2 regions of the Streptomyces sp. NPDC058145 genome follow, and region 2 is predicted to be linked to the other one. Evidence: riboswitches for the same ligand, from Rfam matches in the RefSeq annotation. Region 2 holds a riboswitch; the other holds the start of a gene.
The links. Region 2 has a riboswitch for glycine ahead of gcvP (aminomethyl-transferring glycine dehydrogenase). Riboswitches for the same ligand answer to the same signal wherever they lie in the genome.
Positions count from the first base shown of each region.

Region 1 (7,378 bases), on a different contig from region 2:
GTGCGCGTCGCGGTCGTAGAACGGGCGGGCGTTGGCCCGCATCCACAGCGCGACCGGGTCGTATTCGTCGGTCATCGCGACCGTCGACACCGGCAGCCCCTCCGGCACCGCGCCGACGGACTGCTGCATCATCGCGCGCACCGAGTCGACGGCGGCGGGCGAGGTGTCGTACACGTCCAGGCCGATGGCGAGGTACGGCGCGCCGAGCGCGGGCTGCACCCAGGCGCGGCGCAGCGTGCGCAGGGCCGGGGTGCGGTGGGCGTTCTGCACGAGCAGGGCGTAGAACTGCGCGATGTCGATGCCGGGTTCCGACAGCCGCAGGGGGCCGGCGGGCTGGCGGTCCAGGCCGGTGGCGATGCGGCGCAGGTCCAGCCAGGGGATGCCGACGCCGCCGCCCGGGGCGTGTGGGTTGAGCCAGAGGCCGTAGTGGTCGGGGTAGAGGGTGCGGGCCACGTCGAGCCCGTCGACCACCTCGTAGGAGCGGTTCCAGCCACTCGCCGAGAGTTCCTGCGCGGAGGTCACACAGGGGGCGTAGCCGAAGCCGCCGACCTCCATGTTTCCGTACTGGGCGTCCGGGGAGCCGGCCTGGCCGTGCCACAGCAGCATCCAGATCTGGCCGGAGGAGGGGGTGGCGAGGGCGCGCAGCAGTGCCTCGTAGGCGTCGTAGCGGCCGGGGGTGACCTGGCGCAGCATGTGCTCGACGCTGCCGCTGTGGCTCGCGCTCACCTGTCGTACCGGCCCTTCTTCTATCAGTGCCCCGCGTTTGGGGACAGCTTAAGCGCCCGTTGGCCCGGGGCCCTGTGTTCGTGCGCGGGAGCGGGTGCGTGCGGGGTGATCGCGCCCCGCGGCGGAGCGCTGACCGGCACGGCCCCGCGCCCGTCAGGTCGGCCGTCCCCGAGCCCGCCGGTCAGTGGCCGTACTGGAAGAAGGGTCGGACGTTGGATTTGAGCCAGGTGGCTACCGGGTCGTCCGTGACGTCCAGGAGGACGAGGTTGACCTGCCATTTGACCGGGGCTCTGCCCAGGGCCCGGCCGAGGGCCTCCAGGGGAAGGGCCCGCAGGTCGTCCTCCCACTGGGAGAGTTCCACGCCCACGAACATCACCGGGTCGGCCGTCTCCACGGAGGCGAGGCAGCGGCGGGCTGTGACCACCACACCGGTGCCGGCGAACTCGGCGGAGGCGGCGGAGAGGAAGTCGACCGGGTCGTCCTGCCAGTCCGGCTCGAAGAGACGGACCCGGCCACCGGTGGCCGGGCCGTCCAGCGGGGTGTGGCCGGTGCGGCAGAGTTCGGCCACCGCCTCGGGCGGCAGCGGCAGGCCGACCACTCCGTCGGGGTTCACGAGGATGCCCGCCTGCGGGGGCAGACCCCGGGCGAACTCCACCGCCGGGGCGACCGTGTACGACATGTGGGAGCCGGCGGCCAGGCGGAGCTGTTCCTCGGAGCTGAAGACCGGGACGTACACCTGGCCCTCGATCTCCATCGTGGGCAGGTCCAGCGGGCCGCTGTGCGGGCCGCCGCCGTTGGGCAGCGGGATCCACAGCAGGCTGCGGCCCAGTACCTCGGCGATCCGGCCGCCCGCGCCGGGTATGCCGAGGGAGGCCGAGAGCACCTCCTCCAGTTCGTTGCCGGGCCAACCGCCGTGCGGGTGGGGGTGCGTCTGTGCCGGAAAGTCCGCGGGAAGGTCCGCCGCCGAGAAGTCCATCTGCCTGCCGCCTGCTGGGAACCACTGCTGTGGTCCGAAAGGCTAGCGGGTGGCCGTGACAACGCTCAGCCGGATCGGCCGGCGAAGCCGATGCGGCGCAGCACGTCCGCGGCGTCCCGGTCCAGCAGCACCGCCGAGCCGCAGCCGGCGGGCAGTTCTCCGCGCTCCACCGCGCGCAGCAGACGGGCCGCCGTCCGGCGGTGGCGGCGGAAGGCGTAGCGGGAGACACCGCGGCCGCGCTCGCGCTGGCCCGCGCGGGAGGTCTCCACGGTGACGTCGAGCAGGAGCAGGTGCAGGGTGCCGCCGCGGCGCCGGGCCGCGCGGGCCAGCCACCCGCGCACCCATGCCTGGGTACCGCAGTCGTGCACGACGACTCCCTCGCCGGTGCCGAGGGCGCGGCGCAGTCCGGCGTAGTGGGAGAGCCGGACCAGGGGGCGGTAGAGCGCGTAAGGGAGGAAGCGGGGCGCGCGGGCGTCCCAGCGGTCGCGGGTGTCCTGGGAGTCGACGCGGTGGCCGGGGACCGCGCGGTGCATCAGGGTGGACTTGCCGCTGCCGGGCAGCCCGGTGATCACCACCAGGTCGTGGGGTCCGAAGAGCAGGTCGTGCGGGCTGCGCCCGGCGCGCTCGCGCAGGTCGCGGACGACCGGGGCGGGACGCTCGGCGCAGCGCTCGCGGGCCGGGGCGGAGGGCGGCTTCGGCACCGCGAGACCGGTGGTGGCGGCGTAGGCAGTGGTCCTGTTCACCGTCATCGTCCTCCCCTTGTGGGCTCGGAGACCCTTTGCCCATTGAATGTAAAGAGAAGGTAATGCGTCGGTCCAGCGGTTGGGTGCGCGTACTGCCACAGCTCGGTTACAGATGCGGGCCCTGACGGGGCGGGGCGCGGCGTGCAATGATGTGCGCGCCAACTGCATACCGGCCGCTTGAATCCGCGCGGGAGAGTTCCCAGCCAGCTCCGCTGGGACGCCGAAGGAGCAAGTCCCTCCCTTGAATCTCTCAGGCCCCGTTACCGCGCGGGCGAGGCACATCTGAAAAGCGGGCCGCTGCGACAGTGGCTCCACCCAAGGTGCAAGCCGTGACCACTCCTCGCGAGGATCATGGCGAACCTCTCAGGTTCCGATGACAGATGGGGAGGAACGTTCCTCGCCTGTCATACCTGCACCCTGGGAGACGACCGACCGATGAGCAGTACCGAACCCACTGGACCGCGCCGTACCGCGCTCGATGCCCTGCATCGCTCGCTCGGTGCGACGATGACCGACTTCGCCGGCTGGGACATGCCGCTGCGTTACGGATCCGAGCGCGACGAGCATCTCGCGGTGCGGACCAAGGCCGGTCTCTTCGACCTCTCCCACATGGGCGAGATCACCGTGACCGGGCCGCAGGCGGCCGACCTGCTGAACTACGCCCTGGTGGGCAACATCGCCTCCGTCGGCGTCGGCCGAGCCCGCTACACCATGATCTGCCAGGCCGACGGCGGCATCCTGGACGACCTGATCGTCTACCGGCTGGCCGAACACGAGTACATGGTCGTCGCCAACGCCTCCAACGCCCAGGTGGTGCTGGACGCGCTGACCGAGCGTGCCGAGGGCTTCGACGCCGAGGTGCGCGACGACCGGGACGCCTACGCGCTGCTCGCGGTCCAGGGCCCCGAGTCCCCCGGCATCCTGAAGTCGCTGACCGACGCCGACCTGGACGGCCTGAAGTACTACGCGGGCCTGCCCGGCACCGTCGCCGGCGTGCCCGCCCTGATCGCGCGCACGGGCTACACCGGCGAGGACGGCTTCGAGCTGTTCGTGAAGCCGGAGCACGCGGTGGAGCTGTGGCAGGCGCTGACCAAGGCGGGCGAGGGCGCCGGCCTGGTGCCGTGCGGACTGTCCTGCCGGGACACCCTGCGCCTCGAGGCGGGCATGCCGCTGTACGGGCACGAGCTGACCACCTCCCTGACCCCCTTCGACGCCGGGCTCGGCCGGGTGGTGAAGTTCGAGAAGGAGGGCGACTTCGTGGGCCGCGAGGCGCTCACCGAGGCCGCCGCCCGTGCCGAGCAGAACCCGCCGCGCAAGCTCGTCGGCCTGGTCGCCGAGGGCCGCCGGGTGCCGCGCGCCGGGTTCGCCGTCGTCGCGGGCGGCACGGTGATCGGCGAGGTCACCTCCGGCGCCCCCTCCCCCACCCTGGGCAAGCCGATCGCGATGGCGTACGTCGACGCGGCGCACGCGGCGCCGGGCGCCGAGGGTGTCGGCGTGGACATCCGGGGCAGCCACGAGCCGTACGAGGTCGTGGCGCTCCCCTTCTACAAGCGCCAGAAGTAGACACTGAGCGCGGTCCGTCCACCGGGCATGACCCTGCGCACATCCCCGCTGCTCAGCAGCAGGCCCAGCAGTCCCCCATTCATCAGCACTCCCGCGCGTACAGGAGAATTCAGGCCATGAGCAACCCCCAGCAGCTGCGCTACAGCAAGGAGCACGAGTGGCTGTCGGCCGCCGAGGACGGCGTCTCGACGGTCGGCATCACCGAGTTCGCGGCCAACGCGCTCGGCGACGTGGTCTACGCCCAGCTCCCCGAGGTCGGTGCCACGGTGTCCGCGGGTGAGACCTGCGGCGAGCTGGAGTCGACCAAGTCGGTCTCGGACCTCTACTCGCCGGTCACCGGTGAGATCACCGAGGTCAACGAGGACGTCGTCAACGACCCGTCGCTGGTGAACTCGGCCCCCTTCGAGGGCGGCTGGCTGTTCAAGGTACGCGTCACCGAGGAGCCGGCCGACCTGCTCTCCGCCGACGAGTACACCGCCCAGAACGCCGGCTGAGGAGTCGTAGCCGTATGACTGTCCTGAACACGTCCCTGCACGAACTGGACCCGGAGATCGCCGCCGCGGTCGACGCCGAGCTGAACCGCCAGCAGTCGACGCTGGAGATGATCGCCTCGGAGAACTTCGCGCCGCTCGCGGTGATGGAGGCCCAGGGCTCGGTGCTGACCAACAAGTACGCGGAGGGCTACCCGGGCCGCCGCTACTACGGCGGCTGCGAGCACGTCGACGTCGCCGAGCAGATCGCGATCGACCGGATCAAGGAGCTGTTCGGCGCCGAGTACGCCAACGTCCAGCCCCACTCCGGCGCCTCCGCGAACCAGGCGGCGCTGTTCGCCCTCGCCCAGCCCGGGGACACCATCCTCGGCCTGGACCTGGCGCACGGCGGCCACCTCACGCACGGGATGCGGCTGAACTTCTCCGGCAAGCAGTTCAACGTGGTCGCCTACCACGTCGACGACGCCGGCCTGGTCGACATGGCCGAGGTCGAGCGGCTGGCCAAGGAGCACCGCCCGAAGGTGATCATCGCCGGCTGGTCGGCGTACCCGCGTCAGCTCGACTTCGCCGAGTTCCGCCGGATCGCCGACGAGGTCGAGGCGTACCTGTGGGTCGACATGGCGCACTTCGCGGGCCTGGTCGCGGCGGGTCTGCACCCGAACCCGGTCGAGTACGCGGACGTGGTCACCTCCACGACCCACAAGACCCTCGGCGGCCCGCGCGGCGGCGTCATCCTGGCGAAGAAGGCCTTCGCGAAGAAGCTGAACTCGTCCGTCTTCCCGGGCTTCCAGGGCGGTCCCCTGGAGCACGTGATCGCGGCCAAGGCGGTCTCCTTCAAGGTCGCCGCCTCGGAGGAGTTCAAGGAGCGCCAGCACCGTACGGTGGAGGGTGCCCGCATCCTCGCCGAGCGGCTGACCGCCGCCGACGCCCGCGAGGCCGGGGTCAACGTGCTGTCCGGCGGTACGGACGTGCACCTGATCCTGGTGGACCTGCGCGAGTCCGAGCTGGACGGGCAGCAGGCCGAGGACCGCCTCCACGAGGTCGGTATCACGGTCAACCGCAACGCCGTCCCGAACGACCCGCGTCCCCCGATGGTGACCTCGGGTCTGCGCATCGGTACGCCTGCCCTGGCGACCCGAGGCTTCACGGCCGAGGACTTCGCCGACGTCGCGGACGTGATCGCCGAGGCCCTGAAGGCGCCCGCCCCCTTCGAGGGCGCCGCCGTGGAGAGCCTGAAGGCCCGGGTGAAGGCCCTGGCCGACAAGCACCCGCTGTACCCGGGCCTGAACAAGTAAGTCCGTGTTTCACCGGGCACCGCGCACACTGGAACGTGTGCGCGGTGCCGCACCCGCACCACCCCGTCTTGAGGAGTTCCCGTGGCCATCTCGGTCTTCGACCTGTTCTCGATCGGCATCGGCCCGTCCAGCTCCCACACGGTCGGCCCGATGCGCGCGGCGCGCATGTTCGCCCGCAGACTGCGCAACGAGGACCTGCTGGGCTCCGTCGCCGCGGTGCGCTGCGAGCTGTACGGCTCGCTCGGCGCCACCGGCCACGGCCACGGCACCCCGAAGGCGGTGCTGCTCGGTCTGGAGGGCGCCTCGCCGCGCACGGTGGACGTGGAGTCGGCCGACGAGCGGGTGGAGGGGATCAGGCGGTCGGGCCGGATCTCGCTGCTCGGCGAGCACGAGATCGCGTTCTCCTACGACGACGACCTGGTCCTGCACCGCCGCAAGGCGCTGCCCTACCACGCCAACGGCATGACGGTGTGGGCGTACGACGCGGCCGGCGCGGAGCTGCTCTCCAAGACGTACTACTCGGTCGGCGGCGGCTTCGTCGTGGACGAGGACGCGGTCGGCGCGGACCGCATCGTGCTGGACGACACGGTCCTTAAGTACCCCTTCCGCACCGGTGACGAGCTGCTGCGCCTGACCCGGGAGACGGGTCTGTCGATCTCCTCCCTGATGCTGGAGAACGAGCGCGCCTGGCGCACCGAGGAGGAGATCCGGGCGGGCCTGCTGGAGATCTGGCGGGTCATGCGCGAGTGCGTCCAGCGGGGCATGAGCCGGGAGGGCATCCTGCCCGGCGGCCTGAAGGTGCGCCGCCGCGCGGCCGTCTCGGCGCGCCAGCTGCGCGCCGAGGGCGATCCGCTCGCGCACGCGATGGAGTGGATCACGCTCTACGCGATGGCGGTGAACGAGGAGAACGCGGCCGGCGGCCGCGTGGTCACCGCCCCGACCAACGGCGCGGCGGGCATCATCCCGGCAGTCCTGCACTACTACATCAACTTCGTGCCGGGCGCCGACGAGGACGGCGTGGTCCGCTTCCTGCTCGCCGCCGGCGCCATCGGCATGCTCTTCAAGGAGAACGCCTCCATCTCCGGCGCCGAGGTCGGCTGCCAGGGCGAGGTCGGCTCCGCCTGCTCCATGGCCGCGGGCGCCCTCGCCGAGGTGCTCGGCGGCAGCCCCGAGCAGGTGGAGAACGCGGCCGAGATCGGCATGGAGCACAACCTCGGCCTGACCTGCGACCCCGTGGGCGGCCTGGTCCAGATCCCCTGCATCGAGCGCAACGGCATGGCCGCGGTCAAGGCGGTCACGGCGGCGAAGATGGCGATGCGCGGCGACGGCTCGCACAAGGTGTCCCTGGACAAGGTCATCAAGACCATGAAGGACACGGGCGCCGACATGTCGGTGAAGTACAAGGAGACGGCCCGGGGCGGGCTGGCGGTGAACATCATCGAGTGCTGAGGCCGTAGGCCCTGACCAGCGCGTTAGCTTCTTTCAGCGCTGTCAGGGCCTTCCCTGCTTACGCAGCGGAAAGTCCCCGGAATCTCCCTGGGACAGACGTGAAAGTCCCCGGAAAATCCCATGGGATGGGCGTCT
Region 1 is NZ_JBHVUH010000011.1:44,357-51,734, reverse strand. It holds gene ACFVVO_RS24820 (enhanced serine sensitivity protein SseB C-terminal domain-containing protein) at 1-693, opposite strand, end outside; gene ACFVVO_RS24815 (enhanced serine sensitivity protein SseB) at 908-1,702, opposite strand; gene ACFVVO_RS24810 (AAA family ATPase) at 1,768-2,445, opposite strand; glycine riboswitch at 2,624-2,721, shown strand; gene gcvT (glycine cleavage system aminomethyltransferase GcvT) at 2,881-4,008, shown strand; gene gcvH (glycine cleavage system protein GcvH) at 4,125-4,502, shown strand; gene glyA (serine hydroxymethyltransferase) at 4,517-5,794, shown strand; gene ACFVVO_RS24790 (L-serine ammonia-lyase) at 5,876-7,243, shown strand.
Region 1: it holds a riboswitch for glycine, as region 2 does, so the genes downstream of both, gcvT (glycine cleavage system aminomethyltransferase GcvT) here and gcvP (aminomethyl-transferring glycine dehydrogenase) in region 2, are expected to answer to the same signal.

Region 2 (7,378 bases):
CCGGGTGAGGAGGGGCGGCGAGGTGAGCATGGAGGGCGAGGTGAGGACGGAAGCCGACCCCGGGCGGGTACCGACGGCGGGCCCGGCCCCCATGACCGGGACCGATCTCCCCGTCGAAGCCGGGCCGAAGGCCGTCGGCGAGCAGGGGCTCGACGCCCGGCTCGTCGTCGACCGGAGGGACTTCCGGCTCGACGTGGCGCTGACCGCCGCCCCCGGCGACGTCATCGCGCTGCTGGGCCCGAACGGCGCCGGCAAGACCACCGCCCTGCGTGCCCTCGCCGGGCTGCTGCCGCTCACCGGCGGCCACCTGCGACTGGACGGCACCTCACTGGAGCGCACCCCGCCGGAGTGCCGCCCGGTCGGCGTCGTCTTCCAGGACTATCTGCTCTTCCCGCACCTGTCCGCCCTGGACAACGTTGCGTTCGGGCCGCGCTGTCATGGTGCGGGCAAGGCCGAGGCTCGCGCGCAGGCGGCCGCCTGGCTGGACCGCATGGGCCTCGCCGGGCACGCCGGGGCCAAGCCCCGCCGACTGTCCGGCGGCCAGGCCCAGCGCGTCGCGCTCGCCCGCGCCCTGGCCACCCGGCCCCGGCTGCTGCTCCTGGACGAACCGCTCGCCGCGCTGGACGCCCGCACCCGCCTGGAGGTCCGCGCCCAGCTCCGCCGCCACCTCGCCGAGTTCGAGGCCGTCGCCGTGCTGGTCACCCACGACCCGCTGGACGCCATGGTGCTCGCGGACCGGCTGGTGGTCGTCGAGCACGGCCACGTCGTGCAGCAGGGCACCCCCGCGGAGATCGCCCGCCGGCCGCGCACCGACTACATCGCCCGGCTCGTCGGCCTCAACCTCTACCGCGGACAGGCCGGGGGGCACACCGTACGGCTGGACGCGGGCCCCTCGGTGGCGACCACGGAAGACCTGTCAGGCCCCGTCTTCGTGGCCTTCCCGCCGGCCGCCGTCACCCTCTTCCGGGACCGGCCCACCGGCGCCAGCGCCCGCAACCTGTGGCGCTGCGAGGTCGCGGGCCTGGAGACCCACGGCGATCAGATCCGCGCCGACCTCACCGGCGAACTCCCCCTCGCCGCCGACCTCACCACGGTCGCCGCCGCCGAACTGGACCTGCGTCCGGGTGCGTCGGTATGGGCGACAGTGAAGGCGACGCAGACCCACGCGTACCCCGCCTGACCGGGCAGGCGCTCTACGGTGGGTGCTCATGACACTGAGCATCCGCAACCAGCTCCCCGGCAACGTGACCGAGGTCCACCCGGGCGAGGTCATGGCGATCGTCAAGGTGCGGCTGGACGGCGGCCCGGAGCTGACGGCCGCCATCACCCTGGAGGCCGCCGAGCAACTCGCCCTCGCCCCCGGCACCGCTGTCCGCGTCCTGGTGAAGTCGACCGAGGTCTCCCTCTCGACCAGCCGGATCGAGGGCCTGTCGATCCGCAACCAGCTGCCCGGCGCGATCACCCGTCTCACCCGGGGCGAGGTCATGGCCTCCGTGAAGGTCGCCGTGGCCGGCGGCGAACTGACCGCCGCGATCACCAGGGACGCGGCCGAGGACCTCGGCCTCTTCGTGGGCTCCGACGTGGTCGCCCTGATCAAGGCGACCGAGGTGTCGCTGGCCACGGCCTGAGAAACGCGGAAACGCGGGAGCCCCGCCCGTACCACGGGCGGGGCTCACACGTACGGCTCGCTCAGTCCTCGTACGCGTCCAGCGGCGGGCAGGAGCACACCAGGTTGCGGTCGCCGAAGGCCTGGTCGATGCGGCGCACCGGCGGCCAGTACTTGTCCGCGACCGCGACACCGCCCGGGAAGACGGCCTCCTCGCGGCTGTAGGCGTGGTCCCAGTCCGCGCCGAGCGCCCGCGCGGTGTGCGGCGCGTTGCGCAGCGGGTTGTCCTCCGCCGGCCATGCGCCGGAGCCGACCTTCTCGATCTCCGCGCGGATGGCGATCATCGCCTCGCAGAACCGGTCCAGCTCCGCGAGGTCCTCGGACTCGGTCGGCTCGATCATCAGCGTGCCGGCCACCGGGAAGGACATGGTCGGCGCGTGGAAGCCGTAGTCGATGAGCCGCTTGGCGACGTCGTCCACGCTCACGCCGGTCGCCTTGGTCAGCGGGCGCAGGTCGATGATGCACTCGTGCGCCACCAGGCCGCCGGGACCGTTGTAGAGCACCGGGAAGTGCGGCTCGAGGCGCTTGGCGACGTAGTTGGCGGAGAGCACGGCGACCTGGGTGGCGCGCTTGAGCCCCTCGCCGCCCATCAGGCGGACGTACGCCCACGAGATCGGCAGGATGCCGGCGCTGCCCCACGGCGCGGCGGAGATCGGGCCCACGCCGGTCTCGGGGCCGGCCGCCGGCTGCAGCGGGTGGTTCGGCAGGTACGGCGCCAGGTGCGACCGGACGCCCACCGGGCCGACGCCGGGACCGCCGCCGCCGTGCGGGATGCAGAAGGTCTTGTGCAGATTCAGGTGCGAGACGTCGCCGCCGAAGTGACCGGGCTTGGCGAGGCCGACCAGCGCGTTGAGGTTGGCGCCGTCGACGTACACCTGGCCGCCGGCCTCGTGGACCTGGGCGCAGATGTCGGCGACGTGCTCCTCGAACACACCGTGCGTCGACGGGTAGGTGATCATCAGTACGGACAGCTCGTCGCGGTACTGCTCGATCTTCGCCCGCAGGTCGGCGACATCGATCTCGCCGTCCTCGGCGGTCTTGACGACGACGACCTTCATGCCGGCCATCACGGCGCTGGCCGCGTTGGTGCCGTGCGCGGAGGAGGGGATGAGGCAGACGGTGCGCTGCTCGTCACCGTTGGCGCGGTGGTAGCCGCGCACGGCCAGCAGACCCGCCAGCTCGCCCTGCGAACCGGCGTTCGGCTGGAGCGAGACCTTGTCGTAGCCGGTGACCTCGGCGAGACGTTCCTCCAGCTCGCGGATGAGCGTGAGGTAGCCCTCGGCCTGCTCGGCGGGCACGAAGGGGTGCAGCTGGCCGAACTCGGGCCAGGTGACCGGCTCCATCTCGGTGGTCGCGTTGAGCTTCATGGTGCAGGAGCCCAGCGGGATCATGCCGCGGTCGAGCGCGTAGTCCCGGTCGGCGAGCCGGCGCAGGTAGCGCAGCATCGCGGTCTCGGAGCGGTGCTCGTGGAAGACCGGGTGAGTGAGGTAGTCGTCGGTGCGCAGCAGGGCCTCGGGCAGGGCCTCGCCGGCCGCCGCGTCCAGCGCCTCGATGTCGCCCTCGACGCCGAAGGCGGTGAAGACGGCCGCCACCTGAGCCCGGTTGGTGGTCTCGTCACAGGCCAGGGAGAGGAGGTCGGCATCGACGAGACGCAGGTTGACGCCGTTGTCCCGGGCGGCGGCCGCGACCTCGGCGGCCCTGCCGGGCACGCGCGCGGTGAGGGTGTCGAAGTAGGCGCCGTGCACGATCTCGACGCCGCCCGCCTTCAGTCCCTCGGCGAGGATCGTGGCGTAACGGTGGGTGCGGCGGGCGATGGTCCGCAGTCCCTCGGGGCCGTGGTAGACGGCGTACATGCCGGCCATCACGGCGAGCAGCACCTGGGCGGTGCAGATGTTGCTGGTCGCCTTCTCGCGGCGGATGTGCTGCTCACGGGTCTGCAGCGCCAGGCGGTAGGCCTTGTGCCCGTCGGCGTCGACGGACACGCCGACGAGACGGCCGGGCAGGCTGCGCGCGAACTTCTCGTGCACCGCCATGTAGCCCGCGTGCGGCCCGCCGAAGCCCATCGGCACGCCGAAGCGCTGGGTCGTGCCGACGGCGATGTCCGCGCCCAGCTCGCCCGGCGAGGTCAGCAGGGTGAGCGCGAGCAGGTCGGCGGCGACGGTGACGAGGGCGCCCAGCTCGTGCGCCTGGTCGATGACCGGCTTGATGTCGCGGACGGCACCCGAGGCGCCCGGGTACTGGACCAGCACGCCGTTGATCTCGCGCTCGGCGATCTCCGCCGGGATGCCGTCGGAGAGGTCGGCGACGACGACCTCGACGCCGGTCGGTTCGGCGCGCGTCTCGATGACGGCGACGGTCTGCGGCAGGGCGTCCGCGTCGACCAGGAACAGGCCCTTCTTGTTCCTGCCCATGCGCCGGGACAGCGCCATGGCCTCGGCGGCGGCCGTGCCCTCGTCGAGGAGGGAGGCGCCGGACGTCGGCAGCCCGGTCAGCTCGGCGACCATGGTCTGGAAGTTCAGCAGGGCCTCGAGCCGGCCCTGGGAGATCTCCGGCTGGTACGGCGTGTAGGCCGTGTACCAGGCCGGGTTCTCCATGACGTTGCGCAGCACGACCGGCGGGGTGAAGGTGCCGTAGTAGCCAAGGCCGATCATGGAGCCGAGGACCTGGTTGCGGTCGGCGAGCGAGCGCAGCTCGGCGAGCACCTCGGCCTCGGTGCGGGCACCCGGCAGGTCCAGGGCGTCGGCGTTCTTGATCACATCCGGGACCGCGGCGGCGGTGAGCTCGTCGAGCGAGCCGTAGCCGACGTGCGCGAGCATCTTGGCCCGCGCCTCCTGGTCGGGCCCGATGTGGCGCTGCTCGAAGGGGATGCCCGCTTCGAGCTCGGAGAGCGGGGTGCGATAGGCGGTCATTGCGGAGGCCTCCTGGTCTGACACGACCTTCGAGGGGCACCCCGGTACGGATACCCCGACGGCCTCCCCCTCTGTCATCTCGACCTGAGAGCTTCACCGGCGGCCCGAGGGCGCCGGCTTTCACCGTCGGTGAGGGCGGACGCCGTCGACATCCGCCCTGCTTTCCAGAGTGACCTCGTCCGTGCGGTACGTGAGCCTGAGAGATTCCGGGGAGGATTTGCTCCTTCGGCGCCTCCGAGGTGGTCGGAGGACTCTCCCGCACGGGGTCAGCAGCCGCTGTCAGCCTACCAGCGAGGTCAACGCCCGGGCCTTCGAGTGGCCGCCTCCCTGATTGTGCTCTTTCGTAGTGCTTACGGATGAGTTGCGACCAGTGGAGGGAGAGGGACCGTGCAGACCGACATCGATCCGCGCAACCTGATCGGCCGCAAGGCGTTCGACCGCACCGGCACCAAGATCGGCACCATCGACGAGGTGTACCTCGACGACGCCACGGGTGTGCCGGAGTGGGCCGCCATACGCACCGGTCTGTTCTCCCGGGACGCCTTCGTCCCCCTTGAGCCCAGCGAGATCGTCGAGGGCGCCCTGCAGGTTCCCTTCGACCGTGCGCTCATCAAGGACGCACCCGACTTCGGCGTGGGCCGCCACCTCTCCCCCGAACAGGAACTCCAGCTCTACCACCACTACGGGCTGGACGTGGCGGCGCCCTCCCCGCTGGCGGACCACGACTTCGGCAAGCTGGCGGGCACCGAGGAGCCCTGAGCCCGCACCGCGGGGCGCGGAGAACCGCGCGCGACCACGACGAAGCCCGCATCCGGCGGACCACGGGCACCCGCTACGGATCGGCGTCGACAGCACCCGACAGGCGCGGCGGCGGACCGGCGTCCGGCACCCGCGGCAGCGGATCCCTGCCCAGTACCAGCGGCAGCGGATCCGCCGGCTCCAGCGCGGGATCCTCCACGCCGAACGTCCGCACCCGCCCCGGCTCCGACTGAGGCGTCTCGAAGCGCACCGTCACCCGGCCCAGGCCACTGCCCTGCACCCAGCCGTGGCCCCACGCGGCGTGCCGCACGTCCTGCCCGGCACGCCACTGCCGCTCGACGGGCTCCGGCCGCTCCCGCACCCTCTCGGCCACGGGCTCCTCCGGCGCCTGCGCCGCCCGCGAGGGCTGCGCCGCCTGGGCGAACAGGTCCTCCTGGGTGTAGTCGGCGAGCCCGGTGACACCCACACCGAGCAGCCGCACCCCGCCCGTGGTGTCCACGGGGTCCAGCAGCCGCTCGGCCGCCTCCCGGATCACCGCGGGGTCGTCCGTGGGCCCTCTGAGCGTCTCGGACCGGGTCAGCGTCGAGAAGTCGTACCGGCGGACCTTCAGCACGATGGTCCGCCCCGACAGCCCGGCCTCGCGCAGTCGCCGCACGCACCGGTCGGCGAGCCGCCGCACCTCGATACCGACCCGCAGCCGGTCGTGGATGTCCACGTCGTAGGTGTCCTCGACGGAAACCGACTTGGTCTCCCGCTCGGCGACCACGGGCCGGTCGTCGCGCGCCAGCGCCATCGCGTACAACGCGTGCCCGTGCGCCTTGCCGAGCAGCCGCACGAGTTCGTCCTCGCCGGCCTCGGCCAGCTCCTCGACCGTGGTGATCCCGGCCCGCCGCAGATGGTCCCCGGTCGCCGGCCCCACCCCGGGCAGGGTCCGCACCGGCATCGGCCCGAGCAGCGCCCGCTCGGTGCCGGGTTCCACGAGGACGAGTCCGTCCGGTTTGGCCTCCTCCGAGGCGATCTTCGCGAGCATCTTGGAGGCGGCGAGCCCCACCGACCCCGTGAGCCCGGTGACCGCCCGTATCTCGGTGCGCAGCCTCGTCCCCACGCGGCGCGCCGAGTCCGCGTCCCAGGCCGCCTCCCGGACCTCGAGGTCGACGAACGCCTCGTCCAGGCTCAGCGGCTCCACCAGCGGCGACAGCTCCCGCAGCAGCGCCATCACCTGCTCGCTCACAGACCGGTAGAGACTGAAGCGCGGCACCAGGTACGCGGCGTTGGGTGCCAGCCGGCGCGCCTGGGCCATCGGCATCGCCGAGTGCACCCCGAACACCCGCGCCTCGTAGGACGCGGTGGCCACCACGCCGCGCGGTCCGAGTCCGCCCACGATCACGGCCTTGCCCCGCAGGCTCGGCTTGGATGCCTGCTCCACCGAGGCGTAGAAGGCATCCATGTCGAGATGCAGGATCGTGGGCGCGTTTCTCACATCTCCGATGCTGCACCACACCACTGACAACGCGGGCGCACGGCCCGTGGGGCTCGGTGGGCCGTACTCAGACGGCCCGGTTGCGCCGCCGCGCCAGCTCGTCCGCCGGGTTGTGCCCGACCAGGGTCTCCCCCGTGTCGACACGCTCGCCGTGCAGCTGGGAGAGCGCGCTCTCCACGTCCCGCCAGACCACGCCGACCGCGATCCCGAAGATGCCCTGGCCGCCCTGGAGCAGGGCGTGCACTTCGTCCGGCGAGGTGCACTCGTACACCGTGGCGCCGTCGCTCATGAGGGTCATGCGCCCCAGGTCCTGGAAACCGCGTTCTCGGAGGTGCTGCACGGCCGTGCGGATGTTCTGCAGCGAGACCCCGGTGTCCAGGAACCGCTTGACGATCTTGAGGACGACCACGTCCCGGAAGCTGTAGAGGCGCTGGGTGCCCGACCCGTAGGCGGGCCGAACGCTCGGCTCCACCAGGCCGGTGCGGGCCCAGTAGTCCAGTTGCCGGTAGGTGATGCCGGCGGCCGCGCAGGCCGTGGGCCCCCGGTAGCCGATCTCCTCGGACG
Region 2 is NZ_JBHVUH010000003.1:639,393-646,770, forward strand. It holds gene ACFVVO_RS09875 (ABC transporter ATP-binding protein) at 92-1,180, shown strand; gene ACFVVO_RS09880 (molybdopterin-binding protein) at 1,209-1,628, shown strand; gene gcvP (aminomethyl-transferring glycine dehydrogenase) at 1,690-4,575, opposite strand; glycine riboswitch at 4,750-4,844, opposite strand; gene ACFVVO_RS09890 (PRC-barrel domain-containing protein) at 4,963-5,334, shown strand; partial or broken gene ACFVVO_RS09895 (DNA polymerase IV) at 5,256-6,814, opposite strand; gene ACFVVO_RS09900 (MerR family transcriptional regulator) at 6,882-7,378, opposite strand, start outside.